Regions from separate parts of the Aquamicrobium sp. YD-1-mutant5 genome, predicted to be linked through region 2. Evidence: riboswitches for the same ligand, from Rfam matches in the RefSeq annotation. Region 2 holds a riboswitch; each other region holds the start of a gene.
What was found. A riboswitch is a leader RNA that binds a small molecule or an ion and turns the genes downstream of it on or off. The one in region 2 is predicted to bind cobalamin.
Positions count from the first base shown of each region.

Region 1 (5,324 bases), on a different contig from region 2:
GACGCGATCGACCACCTCGCCATCCAGCTCCAGAACGAGGCGCAGAACGCCGTGCGCCGCCGGATGCTGCGGACCGAAGTTGATGTTGAAATTGCGGACGGAGGTTTCAGCCATTTACTGCTTCACCTTTTCATCGCCGGGCAGCACATAGTCGGTGCCTTCCCAGGGCGAGAGGAAGTCGAAATTGCGGAACTCCTGCTTCAGTTCCACCGGCTCGTAAACGACGCGCTTGGCCTCGTCGTCATAGCGAACCTCGACAAAGCCGGTCAGCGGGAAGTCCTTGCGCAGCGGATGCCCCTCAAAACCGTAATCGGTGAGGATGCGGCGCAGATCCGGATGCCCGGAGAACAGCACTCCATAAAGATCGTAGGTTTCGCGCTCATACCAGTCTGCGCCCGGCCACACCTCGGTGACGGAAGGCACGATGGTCTCTTCGTTCGCGTGAACCTTGACGCGGATGCGCAGATTCCGACGCGGCGACAACAGATGATAATTCACATCGAAGCGGTTGGCGCGCGCCGGGTAATCCGCACCCGACACGTCGATGATCGACACGAAGCCGCAGGATTCGTCATCGCGCAGGAAACGCGAAATCTTCACGATATCTGCCGGCGCAACGGTGATCGTCAGCTCGCCATAGGCAAGCTCGCTGTGCAGGACCTCGACACCACCCCTCGATGCGATGTGGGCGGCAAGCTCTGTGAGTGCTTCACTCATATTTCATCACCGCTCGATCGTACCCGTGCGCCGGATCTTCTTCTGCAGGAGAAGAATGCCGTAGAGCAGCGCCTCGGCTGTGGGCGGGCAGCCCGGTATGTAGATATCGACCGGCACGATGCGGTCGCAGCCGCGAACCACCGAATAGGAATAGTGATAGTAGCCGCCGCCATTGGCGCAGGAGCCCATGGAGATCACATAGCGCGGTTCCGGCATCTGGTCGTAGACCTTGCGCAGCGCCGGGGCCATCTTGTTGGTCAGCGTACCGGCCACGATCATGATGTCGGACTGGCGCGGCGAAGCGCGCGGCGCGACGCCGAAGCGCTCGCTGTCGTAATGCGGCATGGCGGTGTGGATCATCTCCACCGCGCAGCAGGCCAGACCGAAGGTCATGTACATCAGCGAGCCGGTGCGCGCCCATGTGATGAGCGCCTCGGTCGAAGTGACGAGAAAGCCCTTGTCGGCCAGCTCGTCGTTGATGCCGATGAAGAAAGGATCATCCGAACCGACCGGCTTTCCGGTACGCGGATCGAGGATACCCTTAGGCTGCGGCGCGACGAGCGTGCCGGAATCGCTGATCAATCCCATTCCAGCGCCCCTTTCTTCCACTCATATATGAAGCCGATGGTGAGAACGCCAAGGAACACCATCATCGACCAGAATCCGAGCATGCCGATATCGCCGAACGAAACCGCCCACGGGAACAGGAACGCCACCTCCAGATCGAAGATGATGAACAGGATCGACACCAGATAGAAGCGGATGTCGAACTTCATGCGGGCATCGTCGAACGAGTTGAAACCGCACTCGTAGGCCGACAGCTTTTCAGGATCGGGGTCGCGATAGGCCACCAGGAAGGGAGCCACGATCAGCGCCAGTGCGATCACCAGTGCCACGCCGATAAAGATGACGATCGGCAGATACGAACTTAGCAACTCGTTCATGCTGCAACTTTCCGTTGGCGGCGGATCCGCCTGAGACTAGCGCAGCCGGCCCTGTTACGGAAGCGTGACAGATTTGCCCTGGAACCTCTTCGGCCCCATGCTGCAACGCGGCGAGGGTTAGCGCAGGCGGATGGCCGAAGCAAGTCAAACCTTGTTCAAAACGCTGCACTGCACACTATCTGCGACAAAACTGATCATCTTTGATTTCCTTCACTTTTTACTCCACTTTTAGTCCTGACAGTATTCCCGGGGTTTAGCTGGTAGCGTGCAGGAATCGGGCTGCTGTAAACCATGACTCCAGATAGGCTTGGATCATATGAAGGAAACCATTTCCCCCGCCCTTGCACGTCGCATTGCGCTGGCCGCGCAGGGCTTCGGCGCGCCTCGCGCAAAAAGTGCACCCGACCGCCGACACGTCTCCCGTGTCGTTTCCCGCACCGCACTTTTCCAGATCGACTCGGTCAGCGCCGTGGTGCGGGCGCACTATATGCCGCTTTATTCGCGGCTTGGCCCCTACCCGCTTTCGCTGCTCGACGACGCGGCCCGTCCGGGAGCGAAGCGCCAGCTTTTCGAATACTGGGCGCATGAGGCCTCGCTGCTGCCGCTGGAGACCTATCCGCTGTTGCGATGGCGCATGGAAAGGGCAGAGCGCGGCGAGGAGATGTATCGCGGACTGGCCAGGTTCGGCCGCGAGCGCGCGGATTTCATCGCGGAGATATTTCGCGAAGTTGAAACGCGCGGCCCGCTCGCCGCCTCCGACATGGACGGCCACAAGGGCTCCGGCGGCTGGTGGGGCTGGAGCGAGGCAAAGATGGCCTTTGAGTGGCTGTTCTGGGCGGGAAGAATCACCACCGCCCACAGGCGCGGGTTCGAGCGGGTCTACGATCTGCCGGAACGCGTTCTGCCCCGGGCAGTCCTCGACCTGCCGGTTCCCTCTCCGGCGGATGCCCAGCGCGAATTGCTGCGCATTTCCGCGCGCGCCCATGGCATCGCCACCGCCGCCTGCCTGCGCGATTACTTTCGACTTGCCGCGACCGAGACCGCACCGCTCATCGCTGATCTTGTCGAGGAAGGGGAATTGATTCCCGTCACCGTCAAAGGATGGAGCAGGCAAGCCTATCTGCACCGCGACGCGCGTCTGCCGCGCAGGATCGAGGCCCGCACCCTGCTCGCCCCTTTCGACCCGCTGGTGTTCGAGCGGGACCGCACCGAAAGCCTGTTCGGCTTCCGCTACCGGATCGAGATCTACACGCCGGCCGAAAAGCGGCAATATGGCTATTATGTCCTGCCCTTTTTGCTGGGCGACAGGATTGTCGCACGCGTCGATCTGAAAGCGGACCGACCCGCCGGCATTCTGCGCGTCCATGCCGCCTATGCCGAACCCGACGCACCGCCCGAAACCGCAGCCGCACTTTGCGAAGAGCTGGACCAGATGCGCCAGTGGCTGCAACTCGATCGCATGGAAATCACCCCGGCCGGCAGCCTCGGACCTGCGCTGTCCGCCATCGCCGCGCGTTGACAGTGCGACCCGCCCAAGCCTAAATCCCCGCGACGGTCTCCTCTTTCAAAGAAGGGGAGCTAAGAGGGAACGCGGTGAGGGATTTTTCCCGACTCCGCGGCTGTGCCCGCAACTGTAAGCGACGAGCCCTTGCCGGCAGCCACTGGGTTATCCCCGGGAAGGCGGCATCAGGGCGATGACCCGCAAGCCAGGAGACCTGCCGTCTGTACGAGAAAAGCCGCAAGCCTGGCGGGTGTCCCGGGCAAGGAGCGTATTTTGGACAGCAATCCCGCCGCCTGCGAAACCGGCCAGTCCGGCAACCGGACCAGCGACACCACGATCATCGTCTGCATTTCCTGTCGCGACGCCAGCGGCTCGGATACGCATCCGCGCGCCGGTGAGAAGCTGGCCGAAAACACGCGCCGCGCCGCCGCCGGCCAGCCAGTCGAGGTGCGCACGGTGGAATGCCTCGGCAACTGCAAGCGCCGCCTCAGCGCCTCCATCCTGCACGACGGGGCCTGGAGCTATGTCTTCGGCGACCTCGCCGAGGACAGCGGCGCCGATCTGGTGATCGGCGCGTGTCAGCTGGCCAACGCCGAAGACGGAAAAATTCCGTGGCGCGGCCGCCCAGACTCACTCAAGCGCGGCCTTGTCGCGCGCATTCCTCCCCTGACCCTTCTGAAGGACCAATCATGACCGCAAACGCCACCCGCGTGCCCTGCACCGTCGTCACCGGCTTCCTCGGCGCCGGCAAGACCACGCTGATCCGCAACCTGCTCGAACAATCCGCAGGCAAGCGGCTCGCCCTCATCGTCAACGAATTCGGCGATGTCGGCGTCGATGGCGAAATCCTGAAAGGCTGCGGCATCGACACCTGCCCCGAGGAAAACATCGTCGAACTGGCCAATGGCTGCATCTGCTGCACGGTTGCCGACGATTTCGTGCCGGCGCTCGACCAGATCCTGTCGCGCACGCCTAAGGTCGACCACATCCTGATCGAAACCTCCGGCCTCGCTTTGCCGAAGCCGCTGGTGCAGGCATTCCAGTGGCCGAGCGTGAAAAGCCGCGTCACCGTCGACGGCGTCATTGCCGTGGTCGATGGCCCGGCCCTTGCCGAGGGCAAGGTTGCCTCCGACATGGACGCGCTTGCCGCCCAGCGCGCAGAAGACGAGTCGCTCGACCATGACGACCCGATCGAGGAGGTCTTTGAGGATCAGGTCGCCTGCGCAGACCTCATCATCCTCTCCAAGAACGATCTGCTCGATGAAGCCGCCGCCGGGCGCGCCCGCAGGATCGTCGATGCCCATATCGGGCCGGCGGTGAAGGTGGTTCCGTCCGAGCACGGCAAGGTCGATCCTTCAATCCTGCTCGGCCTCGGTCTCGCCGTCGAGGACGACATCGAAAACCGCAAGTCGCATCATGACGGCGTCGGCGATCACGAGCACGACGATTTCGACACCTTTATCGTCGACATCGCTGCTGTCACCGATCCCGAGGACCTCGCCCGCCGCATCGCCATCGCTGCCGAGCAGCAGGACGTGCTGCGCGTCAAGGGTTTCGTGGACGTTGCGGGCAAGCCGATGCGCCTGCTGGTTCAGGCTGTTGGTGCGCGCGTCAATCATTATTATGATCGCGCCTGGACGGCGCAGGACGAGCGCCGTTCGCAGCTGGTCGTCATCGGCCTGAAAGGTCTCGACCAGCCGGCGATCGAGAAGATACTGGCGGGCTGAACACGGCAGGCGCGCCGCTCATCAGGATTGAACCATGCATATCCTGACCACCACCTCCGCCTCGCTCGATGACGTCATCGAGCCGGTCGACCTGCGCCAGACGCCAGGCGAGGTGGTGGCGCTGTCCTTTACCGACAGCGATCTGGCCGCCCTGGCCTCCGCGTGGAAAGCCGACGCGGATCGCCTGCCCTCGATGCGGCTGGCGGCCCTGCGCGACCTGCGCCACCCCATGTCGGTCGATCTGTGGGTGGACAGCGTCGCCAGCCACGCAAAGGTCATTCTGGTACGTCTTCTGGGCGGCTATGACTGGTGGCGCTATGGCTGCGACCAGCTTGCCGCCATCGCCCGCGCCAAAGGCATCAGGCTGGCACTGCTGCCCGGCGAATGCCGCGACGAGGACGAGCGGCTGGCGCAGGCCTCCACCCTGCCCAGCGA
Region 1 covers NZ_JCAKKP010000001.1:21,640-26,963, reverse strand. Annotated here, with positions in the region: gene AC5XE7_RS00140 (NADH-quinone oxidoreductase subunit D) at 1-114, opposite strand, end outside; gene AC5XE7_RS00135 (NADH-quinone oxidoreductase subunit C) at 115-717, opposite strand; gene AC5XE7_RS00130 (NuoB/complex I 20 kDa subunit family protein) at 724-1,305, opposite strand; gene AC5XE7_RS00125 (NADH-quinone oxidoreductase subunit A) at 1,296-1,661, opposite strand; gene AC5XE7_RS00120 (winged helix-turn-helix domain-containing protein) at 1,978-3,180, shown strand; cobalamin riboswitch at 3,197-3,398, shown strand; gene AC5XE7_RS00115 (DUF1636 family protein) at 3,436-3,855, shown strand; gene cobW (cobalamin biosynthesis protein CobW) at 3,852-4,889, shown strand; gene cobN (cobaltochelatase subunit CobN) at 4,924-5,324, shown strand, end outside.
Region 1: it holds a riboswitch for cobalamin, as region 2 does, so the genes downstream of both, AC5XE7_RS00115 (DUF1636 family protein) here and AC5XE7_RS13245 (ribonucleoside-diphosphate reductase subunit alpha) in region 2, are expected to answer to the same signal.

Region 2 (5,324 bases):
CGCAGGATGTACTGATATTGCTCGGCGATGCCGACCATCTTGTTGCGGCGGCCGAGCGACAGGATCTGCGCGAAGCCGGTGTAGAACCACATGCCCTCGAAGATGACGTAGAAGGCGACGAGATCGCGCAGGAACGACTGGTCGGCTTCCGGCGTGCCGGTCTTGAAGTCTGGGTTGTCGAGGTTCTGGGTGTGCTTGAGCGCCCATGCCGCCTTGTCGGTGATCGACGGCACCTCGCGATACATGTTGAACAGCTCGCCCTCATCGAGCGCGAGGCTTTCCACGATATACTGGAAGGTGTGGGTGTGGATCGCCTCCTCGAAGGCCTGACGCAGCAGATACTGGCGGCATTCGGGGTTGGTGAGGTGACGGTAGATGGCCAGCACGATGTTGTTGGCGACCAGCGATTCGGACGCGGCGAAGAAGCCGAGATTGCGCTTGAGCATGCGCCGCTCGTCCTCGGTCAGTCCGTCCTTCGATTTCCACAGCGCGATGTCGGCCTGCATGGAGACCTCGGTCGGCATCCAGTGATTGTTGCAGCCGGCGAGATACTTTTCCCACGCCCAGCGGTATTTCAGCGGCAGAAGCTGGTTCACGTCGGCGCGCGCATTGATCATGCGCTTTTCATCGACGGTGACGCGCGCCGCACCCCGCTCGATCTCGCCAAGTCCGGTGGCGTCGCCGGCAGGCGCATCCTTGCCCGGAAGCGGGATGGAAGGGTTGTTTTTGGGTTCGGACCAGTCGAGCATCTTATTTCTCCGGAAAGGCTTGGCGCACCCCATTCCTGACGCTTCAGGTATCGGCATGTGCCGGTCGGGATCGCATGAATGGTGAGGCACAGGATGGGGTGTCACATCACCCCATCCCATCCTGTCGGCTTTGCCCTCCCCGACCGGGGAGGGCAGGGGCCTGCTTACTGGCAGGCTTCGCAGTCGGGGTCGTCGATGGCGCAGGCCTTGCCCCATGCCGCGCTGGGGTCGACCACGATCGGCGTCGCGGCTTCCGCGGCCGCCATGCTGGCCGGCGAAACGGCGTTGAGCTTGCCGTCGGTGCCCTTGAGCGTCGACTTCTCGACATGGGTGGCCGAGCGCGAACGCAGGTAGTAGGTGGTCTTGAGACCCTTCTTCCATGCGAAGCGGTAAAGCTCGTCCAGCTTCTTGCCGCTCGGATTGGCGATGTAGAGGTTGAGCGACTGGGCCTGGTCGATCCACTTCTGGCGGCGGGAGGCCGCCTCGATCAGCCACGAAGAGTCGATCTCGAAGGCGGTTGCGTAGAGTGCCTTGAGATCGTCGGGGATGCGGTCGATCTGGCCCACCGATCCGTCGAAATACTTCATATCGGAGACCATCACCTCGTCCCACAGGCCACGCGCCTTGAGGTCATGGACGAGCTGTGCGTTCACCACGGTGAAGTCGCCCGACATGTTCGATTTGACGAACAGGTTCTGGTAGGCGGGCTCGATCGACTGCGCCACGCCGCAGATGTTGGAGATGGTCGCCGTCGGTGCGATTGCCATGGTGTTGGAGTTGCGCATGCCGGTTTCCTTCACCCGCTCGCGCAGGCTCGCCCAGTCGAGGGTGAAGGTGGAGTCCATGTCCACGCCGGGGCGCGCTTCTTCCAGCAACCTGATGGAGTCGATCGGCAGGATGCCCTTCGACCACAGCGAGCCCTCGAAGCTCGGATAGCGGCCGCGCTCGGCGGCGAGATCCACCGAAGCGGAGATCGCGTGGTAGCTGATCGCTTCCATCGAGCGGTCGGCGAATTCGACAGCCCCTTCCGAAGCATAAGGAATGCGCATCGCCTGCAGCGCGTCCTGGAAGCCCATCAGGCCAAGGCCGACGGGGCGGTGGCGCAGGTTCGAGGCGCGCGCTTCGGGGATGGTGTAGAAGTTGATGTCGATGACGTTGTCGAGCATGCGCATCGCCGTGCCCACGGTCCGGGCGAGGCGGTCGAGGTCGAGACCCTGCTCGGACACGTGATTGGCAAGGTTGATCGAACCCAGATTGCACACAGCAACCTCGTCCTTCGACGTGTTGAGGGTAATTTCCGTGCACAGGTTGGAGGAGTGCACCACACCGACATGGCCCTGCGGCGAACGGATGTTGCACGGATCCTTGAACGTGACCCACGGATGCCCGGTCTCGAACAGCATGGTCAGCATCTTGCGCCACAGGTCGAGCGCGCGGATCTTGCGCCAGACGCGCAGTTCGCCGGCCGCGGCCTTGGCCTCATAGGCTTCATAGGCGTTACGGAAGGCTGTGCCGTAAAGGTCGTGCAGGTCGGGAACCTCGTCGGGCGAGAACAGCGTCCACTCGCCGTCGGCCTCGACGCGCTCCATGAACAGGTCCGGCACCCAGTTGGCCGTGTTCATGTCATGGGTGCGGCGGCGGTCGTCGCCGGTGTTCTTGCGCAGGTCGAGGAATTCCTCGATGTCGACATGCCATGTTTCCAGATAGGCGCAGACCGCGCCCTTGCGCTTGCCGCCCTGATTGACGGCGATGGCGGTGTCGTTGGCCACCTTCAGGAACGGCACCACGCCCTGGCTCTCGCCGTTGGTGCCCTTGATGTGGGCGCCGAGGCCACGAACCGGCGTCCAGTCATTGCCTAGGCCGCCGGAATATTTGGCGAGCAGCGCATTGTCCTTCACGCCCTTGAAGATGGCGTCGAGGTCGTCGCCGATGGTGGTCAGGAAGCAGGACGAAAGCTGCGGCCTGAGCGTACCCGAGTTGAACAGGGTCGGCGTCGAGCACATGAAGTCGAAGGACGACAACAGGTTGTAGAATTCGATGGCGCGCGCCTCGCGGTCGATCTCACGGGCGGCGAGGCCCATGGCGACGCGCATGAAGAACGCCTGCGGCAGCTCGAAGCGTTTGCCCTTGGTGTGCAGGAAATAGCGGTCGTAAAGCGTTTGCAGGCCCAGATACTGGAAATGCAGGTCGCGTTCGGCCTTGAGGGCAGCGCCGATGCGCTTGAGGTCGAAGCGCCCGAGTTCGGGATCGATCAGGTCCGCCTCGATGCCGGTGCGGATGAATTCCGGGAAATAGGTGGCATAGCGCTCGGCCATGTCGGCCTGAGTGGCCTGCTCGGAGCGGCCGGTGACGAAGCTCAGCGCTTCGCGGCGAAGCCGGTCGAGCAGCAGGCGGGCGGAAACGAAGCTGTAGTTGGGCTCGGTCTCGACCAGCGTGCGCGCGGCAAGGATCGGCGCCAGCGACAGTTCATCCTCGGTGATGCCGTCATAGAGATTGCGCAGCGCCTCGTTGAGGATCGGCTGCGGGGAGACAGCCTCCAGCCCTTCGCAGGCTTCCTCGACGATGCGGCGGAAACGGCCCTCGTCCAGCGCAACCTTTTCGCCGGTGGCGCGGGTGACGTGGAGCGACGGCGCGGCGGATTCAGGAGCGGCGGCTTTGGCGGCCGCACGTTCGCGGGCGCGCTCTTCGCGATAGAGAACATAGGCGCGCGCGACCTTGTGGTGTTCCGAGCGCATCAGTGCCAGTTCCACCTGATCCTGCACGTCTTCGATATGGAAGGTGCGGCCTTCGCCGATGCGCCGGGTGAGGTTGCCCACGACCTGCTCGGTCAGGTCCTTGACCACGTCGTGCACGCGGCGCGAGCCGGCCGCCACCGAGCCCTCGACAGCCAGGAACGCCTTGGTCAGCGCGACGGTGATCTTGGTCGGATCGAAGGGCGTGACCGATCCGTTGCGGCGGATGATGCGGTAGCCGGGCTCCGTCGGGGTCCGGGCTTCGTTTTCTATGGAAGGTGGAACCGCATCGGTCCCGTTCGTCTGGAGTGCAGTGGTCGCCGGCATCTTATCCCCGTGGCGCTGTGGACGGGGGAGCTGACGGCAACGCATGCCCGATGGCGTGGCTCAGGCCACGTGGGCAAGCGCACCTCCGGGACACCCCGCCCGAGTTTCGTGCAGTATCACGGCAGGTCTCCTGGCTCACGGCTCATCGTCGCTGTCCGGCCTTCCCGGTGCCTGAAACGCACCAGTGACACGAAAAGGGACAACGACTCACCGTTTACAGTTGCGGGGGCAGCGTCGGATTTCCTCGCAAGGGCACCGACTTCCCTCTTAGCCCTCCAGATCCATATTGGCGCTGAAAGGAACCATGATGGCTACATTTAGTATCAGGAGCCGTTCTGGTGTCAACAGGTTGATTTTGAATTTGATGGATGAATTTATCTTATGCCCACAATCCAAAGGCTGCCTGTGCACAACGTCTTCATCGGAAGTTTTTTTGCCAGACCGGGCAAACGGGGCATTCCTGACGCATTTTGATGCCGTCCGGAACTCCCTGCCGGCGAGAAACACGGGTATAACCACAGGAAGATGCGGCGGCGGAAATTGATCCGCCGCCGGCTGGTATCAGATCGCTTCCAGATAGGTCTCGAATTCGAAATTGTTGACCCTCAGGGCGAAGGTCTCCAGTTCCTGCTTTTTGCACGCGACGAGAGAGCCGCGCAGCGCGTCCGGAAATATCTCCGCGACGAGGTTTCCGTTTTCGAAGCTGGCAATCGCCGAGGCCCAGTCGGGCGGCAGCTTGGTCATGTCGCGTTCGTAAACATCGGTTGTCGCCGGTTCCCCGGGGTTCAGCTGCTTCTCGATGCCGATGAGCGCGGCCCCCAATATGGCAGCCAGCACAAGATATGGATTTGCATCGGCCCCGGCCACGCGATGCTCGATGCGGCGCGCTGCATTTGGACCGCCGGGGATGCGGATCGCCACCATGCGGTTCTCATAGCCCCAGGCAACGGCGGTTGGCGCATGCGAGTTCGGACGCAGGCGGCGGAACGAATTGAAGTGCGGGGCAAACACCAGCGTGCTTTCCGCCATGGCGGCGAGTTGCCCGCCCACCGCATGGCGCAATATGTCGGAGCCGCGCGGCGTGCCGTCATCGAAGACGTTGTTGCCGTCTTCGTCGAGCAGGCTGAAATGGACATGAAACCCGCTGCCGGAGCGCTTGCCATAGGGCTTCGCCATGAAGGAGGCGATGAAGCCGTGCTTGCGCGCGATGCCCTTGACTGTGCGCTTGAAGAGTATGGCGTCGTCGGCGGCGCGCAGTGCGTCGGGAACATGGTTGAGGTTGATCTCGAACTGGCCGACCCCGTTCTCGGCAATGGCCGAGTCGACGGGAATGTCCTGCAGGCGGCAGGCCTCGTAGACTTCGTGCAGGAAACCTTCGAAGTCGTCGATCTCATCGATGGAAAGGGCCGCGTCGGAATCGAGCCGGCGGCCGGTGATCGGCGAGACCGGCCCGCGCGGGCGGGCAGGCTTCGGGTCGACCAGATAAAACTCCAGCTCGGTGGCGACGACCGGCGTC
Region 2 covers NZ_JCAKKP010000008.1:115,155-120,478, reverse strand. Annotated here, with positions in the region: gene AC5XE7_RS13250 (ribonucleotide-diphosphate reductase subunit beta) at 1-749, opposite strand, end outside; gene AC5XE7_RS13245 (ribonucleoside-diphosphate reductase subunit alpha) at 914-3,808, opposite strand; cobalamin riboswitch at 3,912-4,130, opposite strand; gene AC5XE7_RS13240 (glutamine synthetase family protein) at 4,370-5,324, opposite strand, start outside.

Region 3 (5,324 bases), on a different contig from region 2:
CGTCCCGACCGCAACCTGCTCCGGAATTTGGGGGTTTTCGGCTTCAGCCGGCCTCCGCAGGGCGGGTTCCTCAGCCAGTTGCCGGGCAATCGCCGTGTCGAGCGCACTCACGGTTGTCCGTCCCCCCTGCGTTTGCGGCCAAGCGAGACGATGCGATCCTTCGCATCGAGCAGCCTCGTCACCTTTGAGCCGAGGCTGAGCAGTGTCGCCAGCCGTTCCGTATCGAGTCGTTTGACGTCATCATACCAGTTCGTGAGCTGTTCGATGAGTCCGTTCATCTCCATAAGGCGGGACTGGGCGTAACGTTCCTCTTCGCTGCCCGGCTGCTGCATGAGAAGCTCGCGCAGCACCGAAAGGGTGGGATCGACCTCGCGCTTCTTGCGCTCCTCTGCCAGCGTGCGCAGGATCTGCCAGATGTCATCGGGTGCGGCGAAGAAATCGCGACGGTCGCCGGGAATGTGGCGCAGCATCACCAGATTCCACGCCTGAAGCTCGCGCAGCCCCATGGAGACGTTGGAGCGCGAAATGCCGAGCCCGTCCACGATCTGATCTGCGCAGAGAGGTCCAGGCGACACATAGAGCAGCGCGTAGATCTGGCCGACCGTGCGGTTGATGCCCCAGCGGCTGCCCATCTCGCCGAAGTGCAGTACGAAAGACTGTATGAGTGGCGGAAGGTTCATGATTGACCAATTTTCAGAAATTTCTGAAAATTCAGTACGTCCCGCCACGCCGGAAGTCACTTGGGCACCATGTCGCACCCGTACACGTACAAAAGGAAATCTGTGCGAACGTCAGGGAAAGCTGGCCGCAACCAGCTTCAGAAGCCGATCGTTTCCTCGAACCGGTCCCAGGAACGATACATTTCGTATCGCCCAACCCCGCGGATCGGCACATGGCCGTAATAGGGTGAAAGCTGCAGCTCGGCCGCGATCTCGCCCTTGCCGGCGATCGCACCCGTATAGATGGCCGATGCCAGCCCGGTGCGGTTCGCACCATGGTCGCAATGCACCAGAAGCGGCTTTTCCGCGTCGCGCATCAGGGCGGCAAGTTCGGCAGACTTTTCGACAGGCAGGCCCTTCGAAGAGGACATCGGGAAATCGATGATCCTGATGCCACGGCCCTCCGCCGCCGCGCGCGCTGCCAGCGCTTCGGCATCGGGGGTCTCGTTGCGCAGGTTGATGATGGTGCGGATCCGGTAGCGGTCCGCATAGGCCGCGACGTCGTCCCCGTCCGGTTGTCCGGAGCGGTAGAATTCGCCCGGTATCACCTCATGGAAGTTGCCGAGCAATTGCTGCACGCCCATATGAGCGCCCATCAACAGCGGGGCGCCGAGCAATACGGCGGCGAATACCCATATACGTCGCAATGCAGACTTCCCCGCCTTTGATCCCGGCTACTCCTGACAGCGAATTGCGACAGGAACAAGAATGCGCCGTACGGCCATTGCCGCAGGCTCAGTTGCGGCCGGTCAGGCGGGTGAAATGGCCCATCTTGCGGCCGGGACGCGCCTCTGCCTTTCCATAGAGATGGACAAGGACGTCCGGTTCCGCCACGAGTTCAGGCACGCGCGCGACATCGTCGCCGATCAGGTTCTCCATCACGCAGGCGCTGTGATGGCGCGTGTCGCCCAGCGGCAACCCGGCAATGGCCCTGATGTGCTGTTCGAACTGCGAAACGACGCAGGCGGCTTCGGTCCAGTGGCCTGAATTGTGCACCCGCGGCGCGATCTCGTTGACCAGCACCGACCCGTCGTCCAGCACGAAGAACTCCACGCCGATGACGCCCACATAGCCGAGCGCTTCGAGTATCGAGGCGGCTGCCGCCCGCGCAACGTCGGCGGTAGTGTCGGGAACGGCGGCAGGCACGGTGGAGGTGTGCAGGATGCCGTCGCGATGGACGTTGCGCGCCGGCGCATAGGTCTCCACCCTGCCGTCCGCGCCCCGCGCACCGATCACCGAAATCTCGCACCCGAAGGAAATGAGCCCTTCGAGGATCAGCGGCACCGACCCCATCGCCTCGAAGACGCCGGAATAGCTGCCGCTTTCCATATGGCGAAACACGCGCTGGCCCTTGCCGTCATAGCCCATGCGGCGCGTCTTCAGCACGCCGTTGCCGCCGAAGCTGTGCAGGGCGGACGCAAGGTCCGCGTCGCTGTCGACGGCAAGGAAGGGGGCCGTGTCGATACCGATGCCGTTGAGGAACTGCTTTTCGCTCAGCCGGTCCTGCGACACCTCCAGCGCGCGGGGCGGCGGCAGCACGGGCACGCGCCCGGCGAGCCTCTCGGCGGCCTCCACCGGCACATTCTCGAACTCATAGGTTATGACATCGCTGATTGCGGCCAGTTCGGCCAGCCCGGCCGGATCGTCATAGGCGGCCACGATCTGCCGGTTCGCCACCTGCGCGGCCGGGCAATCGGCCTGCGGCTCCAGCACCGCGATGCGGTAACCGAGGCGGGCGGCGGCCATGGCCAGCATGCGGCCAAGCTGGCCGCCGCCGACGATGCCGATTGTCGATCCGGGCGCCAGCATCACGCGTCGTCCTTCGGCTCGAGGGCAACCTTGTCGGTCTGCGCGGCGCGCCAGGCTTCCAGCCGCCCGGCCAGCGCATCGTCGGTGAGTGCCAGCACGGCAGCGGCCAGAAGTGCCGCATTGACCGCGCCGGCCTTGCCGATGGCCAGCGTGCCGACCGGAATGCCGGCCGGCATCTGCACGATCGACAACAGCGAATCCTGTCCGGACAGCGCCTTCGATTCCACCGGCACGCCAAACACGGGCAGCGACGTCATCGCCGCCGTCATGCCCGGCAGATGCGCGGCCCCGCCGGCACCGGCCACCACCACCTTGTAACCGGCAGCCTTCGCGCCGTGGGCAAAGTCATAGAGACGTTGCGGCGTGCGATGCGCGGAAACGATGAGGCTTTTGTGGGACACACCAAGCTCGGCGAGCGTTTCGGCGGCGTGGCGCATGGTCGCCCAGTCAGACTGGCTGCCCATGATGATGGCGACATCGGCTTGTCGGTCGGTCAATGGCCTGCTCCCGTCAGCTAAAGCGGCGACGTAGCGGAATTTTCGCCCCCCCGCAAGGACGAGAAGTGCGGCGGGCACTGCTGATCCCGTCCTGTCCGAATTGACACGCCGTGCCAGCGATGCTTAGCGTCGCAACCGGAACTGGTTCCGATTACGGATGAAAAGGGAACACGGTCTGCCGCATTGCCGGCAAAGCCGCGACTGCCCCCGCAACTGTAGCCGCCGAGCCTCCCCCGATATGCCACTGGATCTTGACGCTCCGGGAAGGCGGCGGGAGGCAATGACGCGGAAGTCAGGAGACCTGCCGGTTCCGGTCACCCATGTCTGATCTCGGGGTGAGATCGGGCGCGGCCGTCCGCAGCGGTGACACGAAACGTGTTGCCGCGTGCCGGTACGGCCGGGGGTGCAGACTGCACCTCCCCTGCCTGCCAGTTCCCGGTGAAAGGCTGTTTTTCCGGGCGCACCCGTGCCCGGCAGGGGGAAATGACGATGAGAACAACGATTCTGGCGGCCAGCATCTGCTCGCTGACGCTTACCGGTACTGTCCGGGCGCAGGATGAAGGTCTGCAGGCCGGCGATTCATCGAGCTGAAGACGATTTCGGTAACCGCCAACCGCACCCCGACCCAAAAGAACAAGGTCGGCTCGAAGGTGGAGCGGATCACGCAGGCGGAAATCGGGGCGAAATCCCGTCCGGTCCTCAGCGACTATCTGAACCTGCTGCCCGGCGTTTCGGTTGCCAGAAATGGCGGCCTCGGCGGCACAACCGGCCTTTTCGTGCGCGGACTTGGCTCCGGCTACGTCAAGACGCTCTACAATGGCATCGACATTTCCGATCCAACCGGCACACAGGTGCTGACGCATTACCAGTATCTTCTCACCGGCGGCATCAGCAATGTGGACGTTCTGAAGGGCTCCCAGAGCACCCTCTACGGTTCCAGTGCCATAGCCGGTCTGGTGAACATCTCGACACTCGGCCAACCGGACAGCGGCATTCACCATACGGTTGAGGCCGAGGGCGGTTCTTTCGGCACCGTGCGCGGCCGCTACGGATTTGCGGCTGCGAACGAAGGATCGGGATTCGCAGGCAACATCTCGGGACTGCACACCGACGGCATCTCGGCCCTGGCAGACGGCCGGGAGCGGGATGGCCTCGACAGTCTGAATATCGACCTAACCGCCGAACACAGGATCAACGAAGCCTTTTCGGTCTTCGGCTCGATCCTTCACCTCAATTCCAAGGCCGAGTTCGATGGCACAGGCCCTGACGATCCCGACAGCTATGAGCAGGCGAGGATGACCGGAGGCCGGTTCGGCCTCAATTTCGATCTCATGGACGGCAGGCTGAAGAACACCGTCTCCGCTCAAGGTTTCAAATCGGACCGTGAAAGCGTGTGGGGTGGTTCCCCCAGTTCCTTCATCGGCACGCGGCAGAAGATCGACTATCAGGGATCGTTCGAGGCGACGGAACGAGTTCTCCTGCAATATGGCCTCGACCATGAAAAACAGGAAGCCGACGATGCCGGCGGCGGCAGCCCGCTGGGCAAGTTCGACCTCACCAGCGTGTGGGCTCAGGCGGTTCTCGAACCCATGAATGATCTGGTGCTCACCGCTGGACTTCGCCATGACGAGCATTCCGAATTCGGCGGCCACACCACCTATCGCGGCACGGCGTCCTACCTGTTTGCCACCACAGGAACCCGCCTTCATTCATCTTATGGAACAGGTTTTCGCGCGCCCAGCCTATATGAACTGTATGCGCCGGCAAGCCAGTGGGGCCCAATTGGCAATTCGGGGCTTCAACCGGAAACCAGCAAAAGCTTCGATATTGGAATCGAACAATCACTGCTTGAAGGCAAGCTGCTTGCCGATCTCACCTATTTCAGAATTGACGTTGATAACCTGATTACATTTGGCTCAGGTTATGAGCAAACTCCCGGCACCACGCGCTCGAAAGGTGTCGAAGCTTCCTTCACCTACGCCGCCACCGGCTGGCTCGACCTCGGCGGGTCCTACACCTACACGGATTCGCGCAAGGCGGACGGCACCCATAACGTCCGTATTCCGCGACATGCCGTTGTCCTTTCGGCCGAAGCCCGGCCCGCCGAAAAATGGACCATTGGCGCAGACGTGAAATTCGTCGCGGATGTCGTGGACGGCGGCGCAAAGCTGGATGATTATGTGCTGCTCAACGCCAAAGTCGCCTACCAACTCACCGAGTCCACGCAGATCTACCTTCGGGGTGAAAACCTGCTCAACGAGAACTACCAGACCGTGAAAGACTACGGCACACCCGGCAT
Region 3 covers NZ_JCAKKP010000003.1:294,656-299,979, forward strand. Annotated here, with positions in the region: gene cydD (thiol reductant ABC exporter subunit CydD) at 1-27, opposite strand, end outside; gene AC5XE7_RS05825 (GbsR/MarR family transcriptional regulator) at 108-680, opposite strand; gene AC5XE7_RS05830 (fused DSP-PTPase phosphatase/NAD kinase-like protein) at 818-1,315, opposite strand; gene AC5XE7_RS05835 (5-(carboxyamino)imidazole ribonucleotide synthase) at 1,455-2,531, opposite strand; gene purE (5-(carboxyamino)imidazole ribonucleotide mutase) at 2,528-3,025, opposite strand; cobalamin riboswitch at 3,151-3,348, shown strand; gene AC5XE7_RS05845 (TonB-dependent receptor plug domain-containing protein) at 3,622-5,324, shown strand, end outside.
Region 3: it holds a riboswitch for cobalamin, as region 2 does, so the genes downstream of both, AC5XE7_RS05845 (TonB-dependent receptor plug domain-containing protein) here and AC5XE7_RS13245 (ribonucleoside-diphosphate reductase subunit alpha) in region 2, are expected to answer to the same signal.